Regions from separate parts of the Bacillus sp. VA13 genome, predicted to be linked through region 2. Evidence: riboswitches for the same ligand, from Rfam matches in the RefSeq annotation. Region 2 holds a riboswitch; each other region holds the start of a gene.
What was found. A riboswitch is a leader RNA that binds a small molecule or an ion and turns the genes downstream of it on or off. The one in region 2 is predicted to bind S-adenosylmethionine.

Region 1: it holds a riboswitch for S-adenosylmethionine, as region 2 does, so the genes downstream of both, metN (methionine ABC transporter ATP-binding protein MetN) here and AC0C66_RS09310 (5-methyltetrahydropteroyltriglutamate--homocysteine S-methyltransferase) in region 2, are expected to answer to the same signal.
Region 3: it holds a riboswitch for S-adenosylmethionine, as region 2 does, so the genes downstream of both, metE (5-methyltetrahydropteroyltriglutamate--homocysteine S-methyltransferase) here and AC0C66_RS09310 (5-methyltetrahydropteroyltriglutamate--homocysteine S-methyltransferase) in region 2, are expected to answer to the same signal.

What each region holds. Positions count from the first base shown of each region.
Region 1 covers NZ_JBVQPP010000005.1:115,825-121,916, forward strand. The annotation lists gene AC0C66_RS18175 (YusG family protein) at 1-133, shown strand, start outside; gene AC0C66_RS18180 (toprim domain-containing protein) at 211-573, shown strand; gene AC0C66_RS18185 (thioredoxin family protein) at 575-895, shown strand; gene AC0C66_RS18190 (SCP2 sterol-binding domain-containing protein) at 1,003-1,347, shown strand; SAM riboswitch class I at 1,462-1,568, shown strand; gene metN (methionine ABC transporter ATP-binding protein MetN) at 1,674-2,699, shown strand; gene metP (methionine ABC transporter permease MetP) at 2,692-3,360, shown strand; gene metQ (methionine ABC transporter substrate-binding lipoprotein MetQ) at 3,374-4,198, shown strand; gene AC0C66_RS18210 (carboxymuconolactone decarboxylase family protein) at 4,283-4,660, shown strand; gene AC0C66_RS18215 (YuzK family famiily protein) at 4,853-4,990, shown strand; gene sufC (Fe-S cluster assembly ATPase SufC) at 5,184-5,969, shown strand; gene sufD (Fe-S cluster assembly protein SufD) at 5,987-6,092, shown strand, end outside.
Region 2 covers NZ_JBVQPP010000002.1:212,901-218,992, reverse strand. The annotation lists gene AC0C66_RS09315 (5-methyltetrahydropteroyltriglutamate--homocysteine S-methyltransferase) at 31-1,164, shown strand; SAM riboswitch class I at 1,233-1,339, shown strand; gene AC0C66_RS09310 (5-methyltetrahydropteroyltriglutamate--homocysteine S-methyltransferase) at 1,417-2,553, shown strand; gene AC0C66_RS09305 (3-hydroxybutyrate dehydrogenase) at 2,605-3,378, opposite strand; gene AC0C66_RS09300 (CoA transferase subunit B) at 3,395-4,051, opposite strand; gene AC0C66_RS09295 (CoA transferase subunit A) at 4,048-4,764, opposite strand; gene AC0C66_RS09290 (GntP family permease) at 4,788-6,092, opposite strand, start outside.
Region 3 covers NZ_JBVQPP010000003.1:194,386-200,477, forward strand. The annotation lists gene AC0C66_RS12870 (ABC transporter ATP-binding protein) at 1-1,195, shown strand, start outside; gene thiX (HMP/thiamine ABC transporter permease ThiX) at 1,170-1,934, shown strand; gene rsbRB (RsbT co-antagonist RsbRB) at 1,967-2,800, opposite strand; gene isp (serine protease Isp) at 3,023-3,982, shown strand; SAM riboswitch class I at 4,114-4,269, shown strand; gene metE (5-methyltetrahydropteroyltriglutamate--homocysteine S-methyltransferase) at 4,397-6,092, shown strand, end outside.

The DNA.
Region 1 (6,092 bases), on a different contig from region 2:
GACAAGCATGAATGAATATGAGCTTAAGTCCGGTTATTCCTTTGAAAATGAGAAATTTTATAAGACAGCTGATGTGGTCTCAGGAAACGACGAAAAATACGTGGATTGTGACTACGAAAACGGCTGGTGTTAATGTTGGCGGTGAATTTCACTGCCTTCTTTTACAATCTGAACGTTTCAAATATGACGCGGCAGGTGAAGAAGATGAAGATGGATGAGCTGGAAAAGGTTATGATTGTCGAAGGGAAAACAGATAAAGAGAAAATCGAAAGCGTCCTGAATGAACCAGTGCGCATTATCTGCACAAATGGAACAATCAGCCAGCTGAAGCTTGAGGAATTGGCTGACGAGCTTTACGATAAAGACGTCTATATATTAGTTGATGCTGATGAATCAGGCGAGAAATTAAGAAAACAGCTGAAAAGAGAATTTAACGAAGCCTGCCATCTCCATATCGACAGAGCCTATAAGGAAGTAGCGGCTGCACCCAGGCACCATGTCGCCTCTGTATTGCTGCGTGCGAATTTGAATGTCCATACTATTTTTCTTGAAAGAAAATCCCGAGGTGTATAGCATGAAAGAACTCCAAGAATATGAGCTTGAGCACATTGAAGATGATGTGTATCTCCTTTATTTATATACTCCGTTTTGCGGCACCTGCCAGCTTGCAAGCAAAATGCTGACAGTGGTGAAAGAAATGCTGCCTGATGTCGCCTTCTATAAAAACAATGTCAATTACTCTCCGACATTCGCAAAAGCATATCAAATTGAAAGCGTCCCTTGTTTTCTGCTGTTTAAAGGCGGAAAAGTGGTCGAAAGAGGATATGCGTTTCACTCTGTTTCTTATTTATATGAGCTGATCAAACAAAAATCATCTTCCGCATCCCATTTATGACATATTTCTCTGCACAATCCAATGAAATTGTCGTTCGTTTTATAAAGGGGTTCTTGCGCCAGAAAGAGAAATGTGTATGTATGACCAACAAATAGGAGGTTGTACATATGGAGAAAGCGGAAGTTTTAGAAGATGAGTATCAGCATCTGTTTTTAAAACCCCTTTTGAACGCTTCGACATTGCTCATTACCTTCCAAGGAGAAACAGAAGCCTTAACCGTCTCAATAAACGAACAGGGAGAAATGAAAAAAATTTCTTCGCCCCAAACGTCCAACCTGACCTTTTACGGAAACCAAACAGAAATTATTGACTTATTGCACGGAGACATTTCCCTTCAGCACCTTATTCAGAGCGGAAGCCTCAAAGTAAAGGGGTCATTCAGGGCCCTGTTAAAACTAGAAGCCATACTCTGGCTGACGAACGGATTTTTTCAGAGGATTTTAAAGAATTAAAAAATAGGTAATTATTATAATAGTAAAAGTTGACATCATTTATTTTATTGACATTTAATCATTCGCCATGCTATTCTACATTAAGAATTTCCGGACGAAAAAGACTATATATTTCTCTTATCAAGAGAGGTGGAGGGAAGTGCCCTATGAAGCCCGGCAACCATCAACGCTGTTGAAATGGTGCCAATTCACACGAAGCGTTCAGCTTTGAAAGATGAGAGAAAGGCATTTTATATAAGCCTTTCTGCTCAAGTGTGCAGAAAGGCTTTTCTTTTGCAGAAAAACCCGGAAGATTTCTTAGAATAGTGTTAAGGCAGGTGATTGCTTTGATCAATCTTCAAGATGTTTCAAAAGTTTATAAGTCGAAACACGGAGATGTCAATGCTGTCCAAAATGTCTCGCTTTCCATTAAAAAAGGTGAGATTTTTGGAATTATAGGATATAGCGGAGCTGGTAAAAGTTCCTTAATCCGTCTGCTGAACGGCCTTGAGAAACCAACCTCAGGAACCGTGGAAGTGGCGGGAACCAAGATTAATGAAGTGAACGGACGCGCTTTAAGAAATGCACGCCATGAAATCAGCATGATTTTCCAGCATTTCAATTTGCTTTGGTCGCGGACCGTTAGAGACAATATCATGTTTCCTTTAGAAATTGCCGGGGTGAAAAAGAGCGAACGGATCAAGCGCGCCGATGAACTGATTAAACTGGTAGGTTTAGAAGGAAAAGAAAAATCTTATCCGTCTCAGCTGAGCGGCGGGCAAAAGCAGCGTGTCGGAATCGCCAGAGCGCTTGCAAACAATCCGAAGGTTCTCCTTTGCGATGAAGCGACATCAGCATTAGATCCGCAAACGACAGATTCAATTTTGGATCTATTGTCCGATATTAATGAAAGACTCGGTTTGACGATTGTGCTGATCACACACGAAATGCATGTCATCCGCAAAATCTGCAACAGAGTCGCTGTCATGGAAAACGGAAAGGTTGTGGAAGAAGGCGAAGTTCTCGATGTCTTCAAAAATCCGAAGGAAGACATGACAAAACGATTTGTTCAGCAGGTGACAGAGCCGGAAGAAACGAAAGAAACGCTACAGCACCTTCTTGATGAAACAGCATCAGGAAAAATGGTTCAGCTCACATTTGTCGGTGATTCTGCTGAACAGCCTCTGATTACAGAGATGATCAGAAACTTCAATGTCAGCGTCAATATTCTGCAAGGGAAAATCTCTCAGACGAAGGATGGAGCTTACGGTTCACTGTTCATCCATATTGATGGAGACGAGGAAGAAGTGCAAAACGTGATCCGGTTCATTAATGACAAACAGGTGAAAGCAGAGGTGATCACGAATGTTTGAAAAATACTTTCCGAACGTTGATTTAACTGAGTTGTGGAACGCGACATATGAAACACTTTATATGACGCTGATCTCTTTATTGTTTGCTTTTGTCATCGGGGTGATCCTCGGCTTGCTGCTTTTCCTGACAAGCAAAGGGAGCCTTTGGCAAAATAAAGCGGTCAACTCTGTGATTGCGGCCATTGTCAACATATTCAGATCGATTCCATTCCTTATTTTAATTATTTTACTGTTAGGGTTTACGAAGTTCTTAGTCGGCACGATCTTAGGGCCTAACGCCGCATTGCCGGCGCTGGTGATCGGTTCGGCACCGTTTTACGCGCGCCTTGCTGAAATCGCATTGCGCGAGGTTGATAAAGGTGTGATAGAAGCCGCTAAATCAATGGGCGCTAAAACGTCTACGATTATTTTCAAAGTGCTGCTTCCGGAGTCTATGCCGGCTCTTATTTCTGGGATCACGGTTACGGCCATCGCTTTGATTGGCTCAACGGCAATTGCCGGAGCCATCGGTTCAGGCGGCCTTGGAAACCTTGCGTACGTAGAAGGATATCAGTCTAATAATGCTGATGTTACCTTCGTTGCTACTGTGTTTATTTTAATCATCGTCTTTATTATTCAAATCATCGGTGATGTAATAACAAATATTATAGACAAACGATAAGGGAGGATTTACATTGAAAAAGCTATTTTTGGGTGCATTACTGCTTGTGTTTGCAGGGGTTATGGCTGCCTGCGGTTCAAATAACGGCGCTGAATCCGGCAAGAAAGAAATTGTGGTTGCAGCGACAAAAACACCGCATGCGGAAATTTTAAAAGAAGCTGAACCATTGTTGAAAGAAAAAGGCTACACGCTGAAAGTGAAAGTGCTTAGTGATTACAAGATGTACAACAAAGCTTTAGCTGATAAAGAAGTGGATGCGAACTACTTCCAGCACATTCCTTACCTTGAGCAAGAAATGAAAGAAAACACAGATTACAAACTTGTGAATGCCGGAGCTGTTCACTTAGAGCCATTTGGTATTTACTCTAAAAAATACAAATCACTGAAAGACCTTCCAAACGGTGCGACAATTATCCTGACAAACAACGTCGCTGAACAAGGCCGTATGCTTGCAATGCTTGAAAACGCAGGATTAATCACACTTGATTCTAAAGTGGAAACAGTTGACGCAACATTGAAAGACATTAAGAAAAACCCGAAAAACCTTGAATTCAAAAAAGTAGCGCCTGAATTAACGGCAAAAGCATATGATAACAAAGAAGGAGACGCGGTCTTCATCAATGTAAACTATGCGATCCAAAATAAATTAAATCCTAAAAAAGACGCGATTGAAGTAGAATCAACGAAAAACAACCCATACGCTAACATCATTGCGGTAAGAAAAGGCGAAGAAGATTCTGCAAAAATCAAAGCGCTAATGGAAGTTCTTCACTCTAAAAAGATCAAAGACTTCATCGAGAAAAAATACGACGGAGCTGTGCTTCCTGTATCTGAATAAGACTGAAACCCCGGATGAGAAATCCGGGGTTTTTTTCGGGTATTTTCCTAAAAGCTGTTCATAATAAAAAGGAATGTTAAACAGATGGAGGGATTTTCTTTGAATCAAGACAGAGGAAGCATGCAGGACGCGCTAAAACAGTATAAATTAGGTTTAGGCACATTTGAACAAAAGATGCCGCTGATGGGAAGAAAGTTTAACGAGTTTACTGAACAATGCTTTGCCGGCAATTCTCTGACTGAAAGAGAAAAACAGCTGATCGCCCTCGGAATCGCCATCAATGCCCAGGATGAATATTGCATGATCTATCACACAAAAGGCTGTCTTGATGAGGGAGCGACAGAAGAAAATATTCTCGAAGCCGTCAGTGTGGCGGCGGCATTTGGAGGCGGCGCGGCTCTCAGCCAAGGCGTGACAGTTGTCCAGCAGTGCATAGAGGAATTTGGAAACACCACGCATTAAGAGAAGGAATATTCCGAAAAACCATTCTCATTTGATCTAAAAGGATGCCTTCGTCTCATCTGCCGTTATTTCAAGCCATATCCTTTTTGCGGTATCCATTGCAGCGTTGATACAATAGAAGCAAATATATGAAGGGATTGATTCATTATTTGCAGCAGCCAGGATAGACTGGACCTCGATTATACGTCAGAAATGGAAAAAGCAATGCTTCTGTCTCACGGAATTGGATACGAGGAATACGGACGCCGGCTGGAAACAAGAATGAAAGTAGAGCGGCAGAGAGAGCTTGATTATGAAAAGAGCAAGCGGATTTCTGCGGGAGGTTATTGAGAAAATCAATCTTTTAAAAAAGGGTGGGAATCCACTCTTTTTCTTTTTCAATCGCTTTAATAAAGTGCAGATCTTTGTTAAACTTGAGGAATGTGCAAGGCACGATAAAAAGTTGTATTTACTTTTCATTTGTTATAAAATTAGAATGAGAATAAAATGAGAATAATGATTATATATTTTTGGAGGTATAGATATGGCTGCTTCAACATTAACGATCAAAGATCTTCACGTTGAAATCGAAGGGAAAGAGATCTTAAAGGGTGTAAACCTTGAAATAAAAGGCGGAGAGTTCCACGCCGTAATGGGACCGAACGGAACAGGTAAATCCACTTTGTCAGCTGCTATTATGGGGCATCCTAAATATGAAGTAACAAAAGGAAGCATCACGCTTGACGGCAAAGATGTACTGGAGATGGAAGTGGACGAGCGTGCGCAGGCAGGTTTATTCCTTGCGATGCAGTACCCAAGTGAAATCAGCGGTGTGACAAATGCCGACTTCCTTCGCTCAGCAATCAACGCGCGCAGAGAAGAAGGCGATGAAATTTCTCTTATGAAATTCATCCGCAAAATGGACGAAAACATGGAGTTCCTTGAAATGGACCCTGAAATGGCCCAGCGCTACCTTAACGAAGGCTTCTCAGGCGGGGAGAAAAAACGCAACGAAATCCTTCAATTAATGATGATTGAACCGAAAATCGCCATCCTTGATGAAATCGACTCAGGTCTTGATATTGATGCACTGAAAGTTGTATCTAAAGGAATCAACAAAATGCGCAGCGAAAACTTCGGCTGCCTGATGATCACTCACTATCAGCGCCTGTTAAACTACATCACTCCAGATGTTGTTCACGTTATGATGCAAGGCCGTGTTGTAAAATCCGGCGGTGCAGAGCTTGCACAGCGTCTTGAAGCAGAAGGTTATGACTGGATCAAACAAGAACTTGGTATTGAAGACGAAACTGTAGGTCAAGAAGCGTAAGCGTTAGGGGGATTAACATGACACTAGGTACAAAACTATCCGTAGATCAGGAGTATCTCAAAAGCTTTTCCGAAAAGCATCAAGAACCTGCCTGGCTGAAAGACCTGCGCTTACAGGCTCTTG
Region 2 (6,092 bases):
ACAACACATTTCAGAAAAGAGGCGAATGACATGGCTCAACAAACAAATGTTGCAGGACAAAAAACAGAAAAACAAATCAAAGCTCCTTTCCGTGCCGATCATGTCGGCAGTTTACTGCGATCTGCTCCGGTGAAAGAAGCCCGGCAAAAAAAAGCGGCTGGCGAGATCACTGCGGAACAGCTTCGTGATATCGAAAATCAAGAGATCACCCGCACTGTGGAAAAACAAAAAGAAATCGGTCTCGATGTGGTAACAGACGGGGAATTCCGACGTTCCTGGTGGCATTATGATTTCCTGGAAGGGCTTGACGGTGTGGAACCGTTCATCCCGGCTGAAGGGATTCAGTTCCATCATGCGAAAACAAAAGCACGCAGCATCAAAGTGACGGGAAAACTCGATTTTACGAGCCACCCCGCGCTTGCCGATTATCAATTTTTACATGAGACTGCCGGTGACGCGACACCAAAGCTGACGATTCCGAGCCCGAATATGCTGTTTTTCGGTGAAAAAGCCGATAAAGGGATTTATGACGACCAAGAGGAATACTTTCATGATCTGGCCCAAGCGTACAAAAAAGCAATCAAAGCCTTCTATGACGCTGGATGCCGCTATCTTCAGCTTGATGATACGTCATGGTCTCTCTTCTTTGAGGAAAAAGGCAGAGAGGTCGTCCGAGCGCTTGGCGGCGATCCAGAAACATTGCCTGCCTTATTCGCCAAAACGATTAACGATGCAGTGGCAGATCGGCCTGATGATTTAGCAATCACGATGCACATTTGCCGCGGCAACTTCCGTTCAACTTGGGCGGCATCTGGAGGCTATGACGCTGTAGCGGAAACGATTTTGGATGGCTTACATTTGGACGGCCTGTTCTTGGAATACGATGATGACCGCTCCGGTAACTTTGATCCGCTCCGTTTCGTGAAACGCAAGGATCTGCAAATTGTACTCGGTTTGATTACATCGAAATACGGCGAGCTTGAAAATCCTGAGGATGTGAAGCGCCGAATCAATGAAGCGGCGCGCTTTGTCAGCCTGGATCAGCTGTGCCTCAGCCCGCAGTGCGGTTTCGCCTCTACAGAAGAAGGCAATCTTTTGACAGAGGAGCAGCAATGGGCGAAGCTGCGCCATGTGATCGACATCGCCAACGATGTGTGGAGATAATCTATCATTGACAGAAACATAAAATGTGTGAATAATAGATACTATCAGAAAATTTCATAAAAAGGTTTTCCTTATCAAGAGAGGTGGAGGGACTGGCCCTGCGATACCCGGCAACCGCTGTTTAACAGAATGGTGCTAAATCCTTTAGAGCAATGATTGCTCTTGAAGATAAGGTTGAGATTGTCATACAAGCTCTTCCTTATCCAAAGGAAGAGCTTTTTTATATTCGAATGGAAAGAAGGAATGGACAACATGCCACAACAAACAACACCCGCAGAACAAAAATCACTTCAAAGAAAAAAACCGCCGTTTCGCGCGGATCAAGTCGGAAGCCTGCTGAGATCTGAGCCCGTTAAAAAAGCGCGGCTGCAAAAAGCGGCCGGCGAGATTACGGCTGAGCAGCTTCGCCAAATCGAAAACGATGAAATCACCCGCATTGTGGAAAAACAGAAGGAAACCGGCCTGAACGTCGTGACAGACGGTGAATTCCGCAGAGCGTGGTGGCACTTTGATTTCCTTGAAAACTTAGATGGCGTTGAGCCGTTTACTCCTGAGCAGGGCATTCAATTCCATAACGTACAGACAAAAGCACGCGGCATAAAAGTGACCGGTGATATCGACTTTTCAACTCACCCAATGCTTGAAGATTACTCCTTTCTCCATAGCATTGCCGGTGACGCGACACCAAAGATGACAATCCCAAGCCCGAATATGCTGTTTTTCCGCGGAAAGCTGGAAAAGGATGCATACAAAAACGACTATCACCTTTTCCAGCACGATGTATCCAAAGCATATAAAAAAGCGATTCAAGCGTTTTATGACAGAGGCTGCCGCTACCTCCAGCTTGATGATACAGCATGGGCTGTTTTCTTATCTGAAAAAGGCTTAAAACAAATCGAAGCGTTCGGAACAACGCCTGATGAGCTTCGCCAGCTGTTTGCGAAATCCATTAACGACGCGATTGCAGACCGTCCGGATGACTTGACCGTAACAATGCACATTTGCCGCGGCAACTTCCAGTCCACTTGGACAGCGGAAGGCGGCTATGACGCAGCAGCCGAAACCATTTTTGACGGCTTGAACCTGGACGGGCTTTTCCTAGAGTATGATGATTCACGCTCAGGCGGATTTGAACCACTCCGTTATGTGAAGCGCTCTGATCTTCAGCTTGTCCTTGGCTTAGTGACATCTAAATTCGGTGAGCTTGAACATCCAGACAATGTAAAACGCCGTATCGAAGAAGCGTCCCGCTATGTGAGCTTAGACCAGCTTTGCCTCAGCCCTCAATGCGGATTCGCTTCAACTGAGGAAGGCAACAAGCTGACTGAAGAACAGCAATGGGCGAAGCTGCGCCATGTGGTTGAGATCGCTAACGATGTTTGGAAATAAGCAAAGAAAAAACACACTTGATTCCCTGGCGGAGCAAGTGTGTTTTTTATGTTATTGAGCGGTATAGCCTCCATCAAGGACGACAGCCTGCCCGGTGACACCCTTCGCTTTCTCGCTTGCCAAAAACACCGCATAATCCGCGATTTCCTTGACGGAAAGCAATCGTTTTTGCGGCACAAGCGGAAAAATGACCTGTTCAAGCACGGAGTCGTAAGGGACATTTCTCGTTTTCGAAAGATCGCTCAGCTGATTGCGGACAAGCTGTGTATCGACATAACCCGGACAGAGCGCGTTGACTGTAATGCCGTGGGGCGCACCTTCCAGCGCCCCCACCTTTGTCAGTCCAATGACGCCGTGCTTGGCACTATTATAAGCGGATTTCCCCGCAAAGCCGACTAAACCATTAACAGATGCGATATTAATAATTCTGCCAAACCGCTGTTTTTTCATGATCGGAAAAACATGCTTCATCGCGATGAAGGGCGCCGTCAGCATAACCTTGATCAGCTGTTCAAAGGTTTCTGTCGGAAACTCTTCAATCGGGGCGACGTGCTGAATACCGGCATTGTTCACCAAAATATCCAAGCGGCCGTATCGTTTTTGGATGGCGTTTACCGTATCAGCGACTTGCGCTTCCTTTGTCACATCACACGGAATGGCTGCTGCGTCAAAACCTTCTTCTGCAAGCTTGGAAGCGGTCTTTTCGCATGCTTCCTGATGAAGGTCCGAAACGATGACGCTAGCGCCTTCACGGGCGAATTCCCTCGCGATTTCGAATCCGATTCCGCCGGCTGCCCCAGTCACCAAGGCGACTTGTTTTTTCATGTCAAACACCCTCCCATTAAGAATTTTGTTTGATCACAGACTGGCTTACAGCGAAAGCGGCTTCTGTTTTTTCATAAACCTCTTCAATTGTGACACCTTCCTGAAGCTCCGTCAGTGTCATGCGGCCGTTATCAAAATCAAAAACAGCCAAATCCGTAATCAGCCTGTGTACGACTTTCTGGCCTGTCAGCGGAAGCGAGCATGTTTTTTTCACCTTTGACTCGCCATGTTTATTGACATGTTCCATGATGACAACGATCCGTTTCGCCCCGTTGACGAGATCCATGGCGCCGCCCATCCCTTTTACCATTTTCCCTGGGATCATCCAATTGGCCAAATCGCCCTGCTCAGAAACTTCCATGCCGCCGAGGATAGCCAAATCGATATGCCCGCCTCTTATCATTGCGAATGACTCAGCGCTGTCAAAATAGGAAGCCCCCGTCACTTCAGTGATTGTTTCCTTTCCTGCATTGATCAAATCCGCATCTTCCGTTCCTTCCACAGGATACGGACCGATCCCGAGCAAGCCGTTTTCTGACTGAAGCATGACGTGAACGCCATCGGGTATCTCATTTGCGACAAGCGTTGGCATTCCAATCCCAAGATTGACGTTCATGCCATCCTTGATTTCTTGTACAGCCCGTTTGACCATTCGTTTTCTCGCTTCTTTCATTTCGCCTCACCCTTTCCCGCCGCTTGTCGGACTGTTCGCTTTTCAATCCGTTTTTCATGGCTCGCGCCAAGCACCACATGCTGTACGTAAATTCCCGGCGTATGGATATGATCTGGATCGAGCTCTCCCGCTTCCACGATTTCTTCTGCCTCGGCAATCGTAATCTTCCCTGCCATGGCGGCAACGGGATTGAAATTTCTCGCCGTTTTCCGAAAAACCAAATTCCCCATGGTGTCCGCTTTCCACGCTTTGACAATCGCCACGTCGCCGGTGATGCCTCGCTCCAGTACATATGTCCGGCCTCCGAACGTTTTATGTTCTTTTCCCTCTGCTATTGAAGTACCAACGCCTGTCGCCGTGTAAAATCCCGGTATGCCCGCACCGCCTGCACGAATTCTCTCAGCGAGCGTTCCTTGGGGAACAAGTTCAACCTCAAGCTCTCCGCTTAAAAACTGCCGCTCAAAAATTTTATTTTCACCGACATAGGATGCGATCATTTTCTTGATTTGCCTGTTAGCCAAAAGCAAACCAAGCCCCCAGTCATCAACTCCGCAATTGTTGCTGACAACGGTTAAATCCTTTACTCCCTGATCTCTTATCGCCAAAATGAGCTGTTCAGGAATGCCGCAGAGCCCGAATCCTCCTGCGATCAGTGTATCTCCATCATGAATCAGTTCCGCAGCTTCCTTACTTGATGACAGTACTTTTCCCATATTGATGCCCCTTTCGTTTTCTCTTACACTAGACCGGTCAGGCTGTAAATCGCGATCACAGCAAATACGGCAGCCGTTTTAATGAGCGTGATTGCAAAAATATCCCGATACGATTGCCGGTGAGTTAGTCCTGTCACGGCCAGAAGCGTGATAACAGCGCCATTATGCGGCAGCGTATCCATGCCGCCTGATGCCATCGATATGACTCGATGCATCACTTCCGGCGGAATGTTGTAAGCCTGAATCGCCTGCAAGTATTGATCCGACATCGCGCTTAGTGCAATGCCCATACCTCCTGAAGCCGATCCGGTGATCCCCGCCAGTGCAGTTGTCGTGACGGCCCCGTTCACAAGCGGATCGGTAAAGGTGTGCGAGATTCCGCTGCTCAGCTTGTGAAACCCCGGCAGCGCGGCGATAACGCCGCCGAAACCATACTCGGCACCCGTATTCATAGATGCCAGCAAGGCACCGCCGATCCCTTCATTCAGCCCTTCCTTCATTTGGGCAAACACCCTTCTCCAATCAAATAAAATCGTTGTAATGATGCCAATCACCAGAGCGAGCTCCACCGACCAAATAGCAGCCGCTGAAGAAATATCGAGCTTGCCGAATTCCTTTAATCCGATCGATGAAAAATCAAATCCATTCGGATACCACTTTGGAAGGTATATGGTGAAACATTTATTCACTGCACCTACGAGTATAAGCGGGACAAAGGCAAGCGCATGCTGCACCGGGCTTTTGTCCGGTTCGGCCGTGAACTCAGGCGATTCAAGAGCAGCAGTATTCTCCGAATCAAAACCGCCGTAGCCTTCGCCGGATGTCTGCGCTTTTTTTCGCCTCGATTCCAAATACATCATGCCCGCTGCCAGCACAATCACTGCGCCGAACAAGCCAAGCCAAGGAGCGGCATAAATGTCTGTTTTGAAAAACGTCGTCGGGATGACATTTTGAATTTGCGGCGTCCCCGGAAGTGCGTCCATTGTAAATGTAAAAGCCCCTAAAGCAATCGTTCCCGGGATGAGGCGTTTCGGTATGTTAGCTTCTCGGAACAGATTTTTCGCAAACGGATACACGGCAAACACGACAACAAATAGGCTGACGCCGCTGTACGTCAAGATAGCGCCCATCAGCACAATGGCAAGTATCGCTCTTTTTGCCCCGACAAGCCTGACAATCGTTTTCGCAATCGATGCCGCAAGCCCGGACATTTCAACGACTTTTCCAAAAATCGCACCGAGTAAAAATACCGGGAAATACAGCTTAATAAAACCCGCCATCTTCTCCATAAAAATCGAGGAGAAAAAAGGAAGCACATGGCTTGGATC
Region 3 (6,092 bases), on a different contig from region 2:
GTCAGGAGGACAAAAACAAAAAGTGGCTCTCGCCTGTATTTTGGCGATGGAGCCTGAGCTTATTATGTTAGATGAGCCAACTTCTTTATTAGATCCATATTCAGCTCGGGAATTCGTTCACATGATGAAAGATCTTCAGCAAGAAAAAGGCTTCAGCCTCCTCGTCATTGAGCACCAGCTTGAAGAATGGACGCCTTGGATTGAGAGAACGATTGTACTGGACAAATCAGGGAAAAAAGCGCTCGATGGCCGGACGAAAGATCTATTTCAGCACGAAGCGGAAAGCCTAAAGGAGTTGGGCATCGCGATTCCAAAAGTGTGTGGCCTGCAGGAAAAACTCAGTATGCCGTTTACTTTATCAAAAGAAACGCTTTTCAAAGAACCCTTTGCCGGGCATGCCGAAAAGAAGGAAGCTCCTTCTGGGAAGAGTGTGCTGGAAATCAGCGGCCTTTCGTTCGCAAGAGGACAGCAGACGATTTTCAAAAACATCAGCTTTTCATTGCGCGAAGGCTCTTTGACGGCGCTTGTCGGCCCGAACGGCACTGGAAAATCAACACTTTTATCCGTCCTCGCCCGTCTGATGAAGCCGAAAAACGGCAAGATTCTTCTATATGATAAGCCGCTGCAATCGTATAAAGAAACTGAACTGCGAAAACGAATGGGATTTGTTTTTCAAAACCCGGAGCATCAGTTCGTCGCCGGCACAGTATATGACGAGCTGCTGTTCGGCCAGAAAGTAAATGCTGAAACTGAGAAAAAAGCGCAGCACCTGCTGCATCGTTTCGGTCTTGCGCATTTGGCTGATCATCATCCGTTTGCAATCAGCCAAGGGCAAAAACGGCGCCTGAGCGTCGCTACCATGCTCATGCATGACGTAAAGGTTTTATTATTAGACGAACCAACCTTTGGCCAGGACGCCCGTACGGCGGCTGAATGCATGGACATGATTCAGCGTATCAAGGCAGAAGGAACCGCTGTCCTCATGATTACACACGATATGGAGCTTGTGTCTTCGTATGCCGACAGCGTGCTAGTGCTTCACGATACGGGCCTGGCCTTTGACGGATCTCCAGCGCAGTTATTTTCTCAGGAAACAGGGCTTGTCCAAAAAGCAAAGCTCACCCTTCCCCTTTTATATGAATGGATGGCATATCAAAAGGAGGTGCGTGATGAAACAGCCGTTACATCTCATTAATCCGACAGTGAAAGCGGCCGCCGTTTTTTGCTGTGTTGTCATGCTGTCGTTTATTTACAATCCTTACACTCCTGCGTGTTTTTATATCATCATTGTTGCGGGTATTCTATTGGCGGCCAAAATCCCATTGAAAAAATGGTTTTTGTTTACGATTCCGTTTTTGATTTTGGCATTCGGATGCGTATGGACAGCCGCTGTTTTTGGCAAGGTTCCGACAACTCCGGATAATTTCTTATTTCAAGCTGGTCCTATCTCGATCAACAGCGATAATGTATCTGTCGGCATCTCTCTCGGGTTTCGTATTTTGTGCTTTTCTGCCTTATCGATGATGTTTGTTTTTACAACCGATCCGATTTTATTTATGCTGAGCCTTGTCCAGCAGTGCAAGCTCTCACCAAAGCTCGCATATGGCGTCATTGCAGGCTTTCGTTTTCTTCCGCTGTTAAAGGATGAGGTCCAGCTGATCCAGCAGGCTCACAAGATCAGAGGAGGAGCGGCGGAGAGCGGCTTCATTGAGAAAATCAGCGCGTTAAAGCGGTATACCATCCCGCTTTTGGCAAGCGCCATTAGAAAAGCGGAACGGACAGCGCTTGCGATGGAATCGAAAGGTTTTACTGGAAGCAGAAACCGGACATATTACCGGACACTAACCGTCAACCGGCGCGACTGGCTGTTCTTTTGCCTCGTTCTCTTGTTATTCGCAGGATCTTTTCTCGTATCTTTCTGTTTTGCCTCATAAAAAATCCGCTATCGGGGATAGCGGATTTTTTCTTATTGATGATAGTTTAATGCCTGGGCAAGATTGGTTTTAATTGTAATATTCGAAAAATCAATCCCCAGCTGTACAGCGGTTTGCGCAATTTCAGGCCTGATTCCTGACAGGGTTGACCTAACACCGATCAAATTGAGCGCCTCGATCAATTTAAAGATTTGGTGTGCTACCATCGTATCAACCACCACAACACCTGACAGATCGATTAACAGATGCTCCACGCGTCTTTTTGCACAAGCCTGAAGCGTGTTTTCCAGAATAAACTTTGCCCGTTCTGTATCAATGTCACCGACAAGCGGAAGCAGAGCTGTTGATTTGCTCAGGGTAATGATAGGCGAGCTTAATTCTAGTATCATTTCTCTTTGGGCGTTTAATTGCTGTTTGGCATTCATTTCAGCGTGATCGACGAAGGTATAAATGGTAAAATCAAATACTTTTACAATCAAATCTGCCCATTTTTGTTTCTCTCCCGATTCAAACGCCGACTCGTTTTCTTCTGCGAACTTCTCAAAATACTTCGTATATAATCTCCGGTTTCTCATAAACTCCCGAATGACATACTGAACCGGAGTGTCAAGATGCTTTTGATCGTTCGTCAGCTCAATGACCCACTCTTGAAATTCTTCGAGAAATTGTTTTTCCGGTAAAACATACATGTAATTCAGATGCCGATAAAATTCTCTATCCTGCTCTTTCAATTCTTCCGTTACAGAAGCATTATGTAAGGCGTAAAGCGAATTCGGATCGCTTTCCTCCATCGTTTCAATCCATTCCTCGGCCATTTGTTCAACATGTTCTGAAAAAAATGCATATAATTTTTCATTCAGTTTCATCACACTGCTCCTTTCCCCAACACTATTATAACTTGACTAACAGCTGAATCCCAGTCATACATGCTGAAGCCATCCAATATTTTGAAAATTACTAATTCTTTGGGTTGTATCCTATTTTTTCAAAATGCTTCAAATGGCTCTGTCCGAGCGGTTGTTTTTTTCATATAATATGAGGCAACACCCTTGAATCCACTTGAAAGCATAAAAAAGGAGGGCTTTTTTATGAATGGTGAAATCCGCTTGATCCCGTATGTGACGAATGAGCAGATCATGGATGTAAACGAGCTTCCTGAGGGCATTAAAGTGATTAAGGCGCCAGAAATGTGGGCAAAAGGGGTAAAAGGCAAAAATGTAAAAATTGCTGTATTGGATACGGGCTGCGACACAAGCCATCCTGATTTAAAGAACCAAATCATCGGCGGAAAGAACTTCACGGATGATGACGGCGGCAAGGAAGATGCGATCTCCGACTACAACGGACATGGCACACACGTCGCTGGAACAATTGCAGCTAACGATTCAAACGGCGGCATTACCGGGGTCGCGCCTGAGGCAAGCCTATTGATTGTGAAGGTTCTTGGCGGTGAAAACGGCAGCGGACAATACGAATGGATTATTAACGGCATTAACTACGCGGTGGAACAGAAAGTCGATATCATCTCAATGTCCCTTGGCGGACCAAGCGATGTGCCAGAGCTGGCAGAAGCAGTGAAAAACGCCGTCAAAAACGGAGTGCTTGTCGTTTGCGCAGCGGGAAATGAGGGTGACGGAGACGAACGCACAGAAGAGCTTTCCTACCCTGCGGCTTATAATGAAGTCATCGCGGTCGGATCTGTTTCGGTAGCGCGAGAATTATCAGAATTTTCTAACGCGAATAAAGAGATTGACCTTGTGGCTCCCGGAGAAAATATCTTATCCACTCTTCCTAACAAGAAGTACGGTAAGCTTACCGGCACTTCAATGGCTGCTCCCCATGTCAGCGGAGCGCTTGCTTTAATCAAAAGCTATGAAGAAGAATCATTTCAAAGAAAGCTTTCTGAATCTGAGGTTTATGCACAGCTGATCCGCAGGACTCTTCCGCTTGATATTGCTAAAACGCTGGCAGGCAATGGATTCCTGTATTTAACTGCTCCTGATGAGCTGGCAGAAAGAGCAGAGCAATCACATTTGATGACCCTATAAAATTATTTTTCTTATATAACATAAACCAAATATTGTAAATAAAATTTCAAATTCTATGTTGACAGCGAATTTGAATTACTGTTAAGATTACCAACAAATGATTCAACTTTTCAAAAAATTAATAACATTTTCTCTTATCGAGAGTTGGGCGAGGGATTGGCCTTTTGACCCCAACAGCAACCGACCGTAATTCCATTGTGAAATGGGGCGCACTGCTTTTCGCGCCGAGACTGATGTCTCATAAGGCACGGTGCTAATTCCATCAGATTGTGTCTGAGAGATGAGAGAGGCAGTGTTTTACGCAGAAAAGCCTCTTTCTCTCATGGGAAAGAGGCTTTTTATTGTGAGAAAACCTCTTAGCGGCCTGTATCCGCGGGTTAACGAGAGTGTTTTACATATAAAGGAGGAGAAACAATGACAACCATCAAAACATCGAATGTAGGATTCCCGAGAATTGGACTGAACAGAGAATGGAAAAAAGCACTTGAAGCGTATTGGAAAGGCAGCACTGATAAAGATACGTTTTTAAAGCAAATCGACGACCTATTTTTATCCGCAGCAAAAACACAAATTGACCAGCAGATTGATGTTGTGCCTGTTTCTGATTTCACACAGTATGACCATGTACTCGACACAGCAGTCAGCTTCAACTGGATTCCGAAACGGTTCAGACATTTGACTGACGCTACCGATACATACTTTGCTATCGCCCGCGGAATAAAAGACGCCGTATCCAGTGAAATGACAAAATGGTTTAATACAAATTACCATTACATCGTTCCGGAATATGACGAGAGCATTGAATTCCGCCTGACAAGAAACAAACAGCTCACAGATTACCGCCGGATCAAACAGGAATACGGCGTTGAAACAAAACCTGTGATTGTCGGCCCTTATACGTTCGTCACGCTTGCTAAAGGCTATGAACCGTCTGAAGCAAAAGCGATCCAAAAACGCCTTGTGCCGTTATATGTACAGCTTCTGAAAGAGCTGGAAGAAGAAGGCGTAAAATGGGTTCAAATCGATGAGCCGGCGCTTGTTACAGCTTCTGCCAAAGATGTCCGCGGCGCAAAAGAATTATTTGAAAGCATGACTAACGAGCTTTCATCCTTGAATGTGCTTTTGCAGACGTATTTTGATTCTGTTGATGCTTATGAAGAGCTGATCTCTTACCCGGTACAGGGAATTGGCCTTGATTTCGTTCATGATAAAGGCAGAAACCTGGAACAGCTGAAAACACACGGATTCCCAACAGACAAAGTGCTGGCAGCCGGCGTTATCGACGGACGCAACATTTGGAAAGCGGATCTTGAAGAACGTCTCGATGCCGTTCTTGATATTCTCAGCATTGCAAAGGTTGATGAACTGTGGATTCAGCCTTCCAGCAGCCTGCTGCATGTTCCGGTAGCGAAGCACCCTGATGAGCATTTGGAAAAGGATCTGCTGAACGGATTATCCTACGCAAAAGAAAAACTAGCCGAGCTGACAGCTTTGAAAGAAGGTTTAGTATCAGGAAAAGCGGCGATCAGCGAACAGATTCAGCAGGCGAAAGCTGATATTCAGGCGCTCAAACAGTTTGCAACAGGCGCAAATTCTGAACAAAAGAAAGAACTTGAGCAATTAACCGATAAAGACTTCAAACGCCCGATTCCGTTTGAAGAACGTTTAGCCCTGCAAAATGACTCTCTCGGCCTTCCGCTTTTGCCGACAACTACGATCGGAAGCTTCCCGCAGTCTGCTGAAGTGCGGAGCGCACGCCAAAAATGGCGGAAAAATGAGTGGTCTGATGAACAGTACCAAGACTTTATCAATGCGGAAACAAAACGATGGATTGATATTCAGGAAGAATTGGATCTTGATGTGCTAGTGCACGGTGAATTTGAACGGACAGATATGGTCGAATACTTTGGTGAAAAGCTGGCCGGCTTTGCCTTCACAAAATACGCTTGGGTTCAATCATACGGCTCACGCTGTGTCCGCCCGCCAGTCATTTACGGAGATGTTGAATTCATTGAACCGATGACAGTGAAAGACACGGTATATGCACAGTCCCTGACATCCAAGCATGTGAAAGGAATGCTGACCGGTCCTGTTACAATCTTAAACTGGT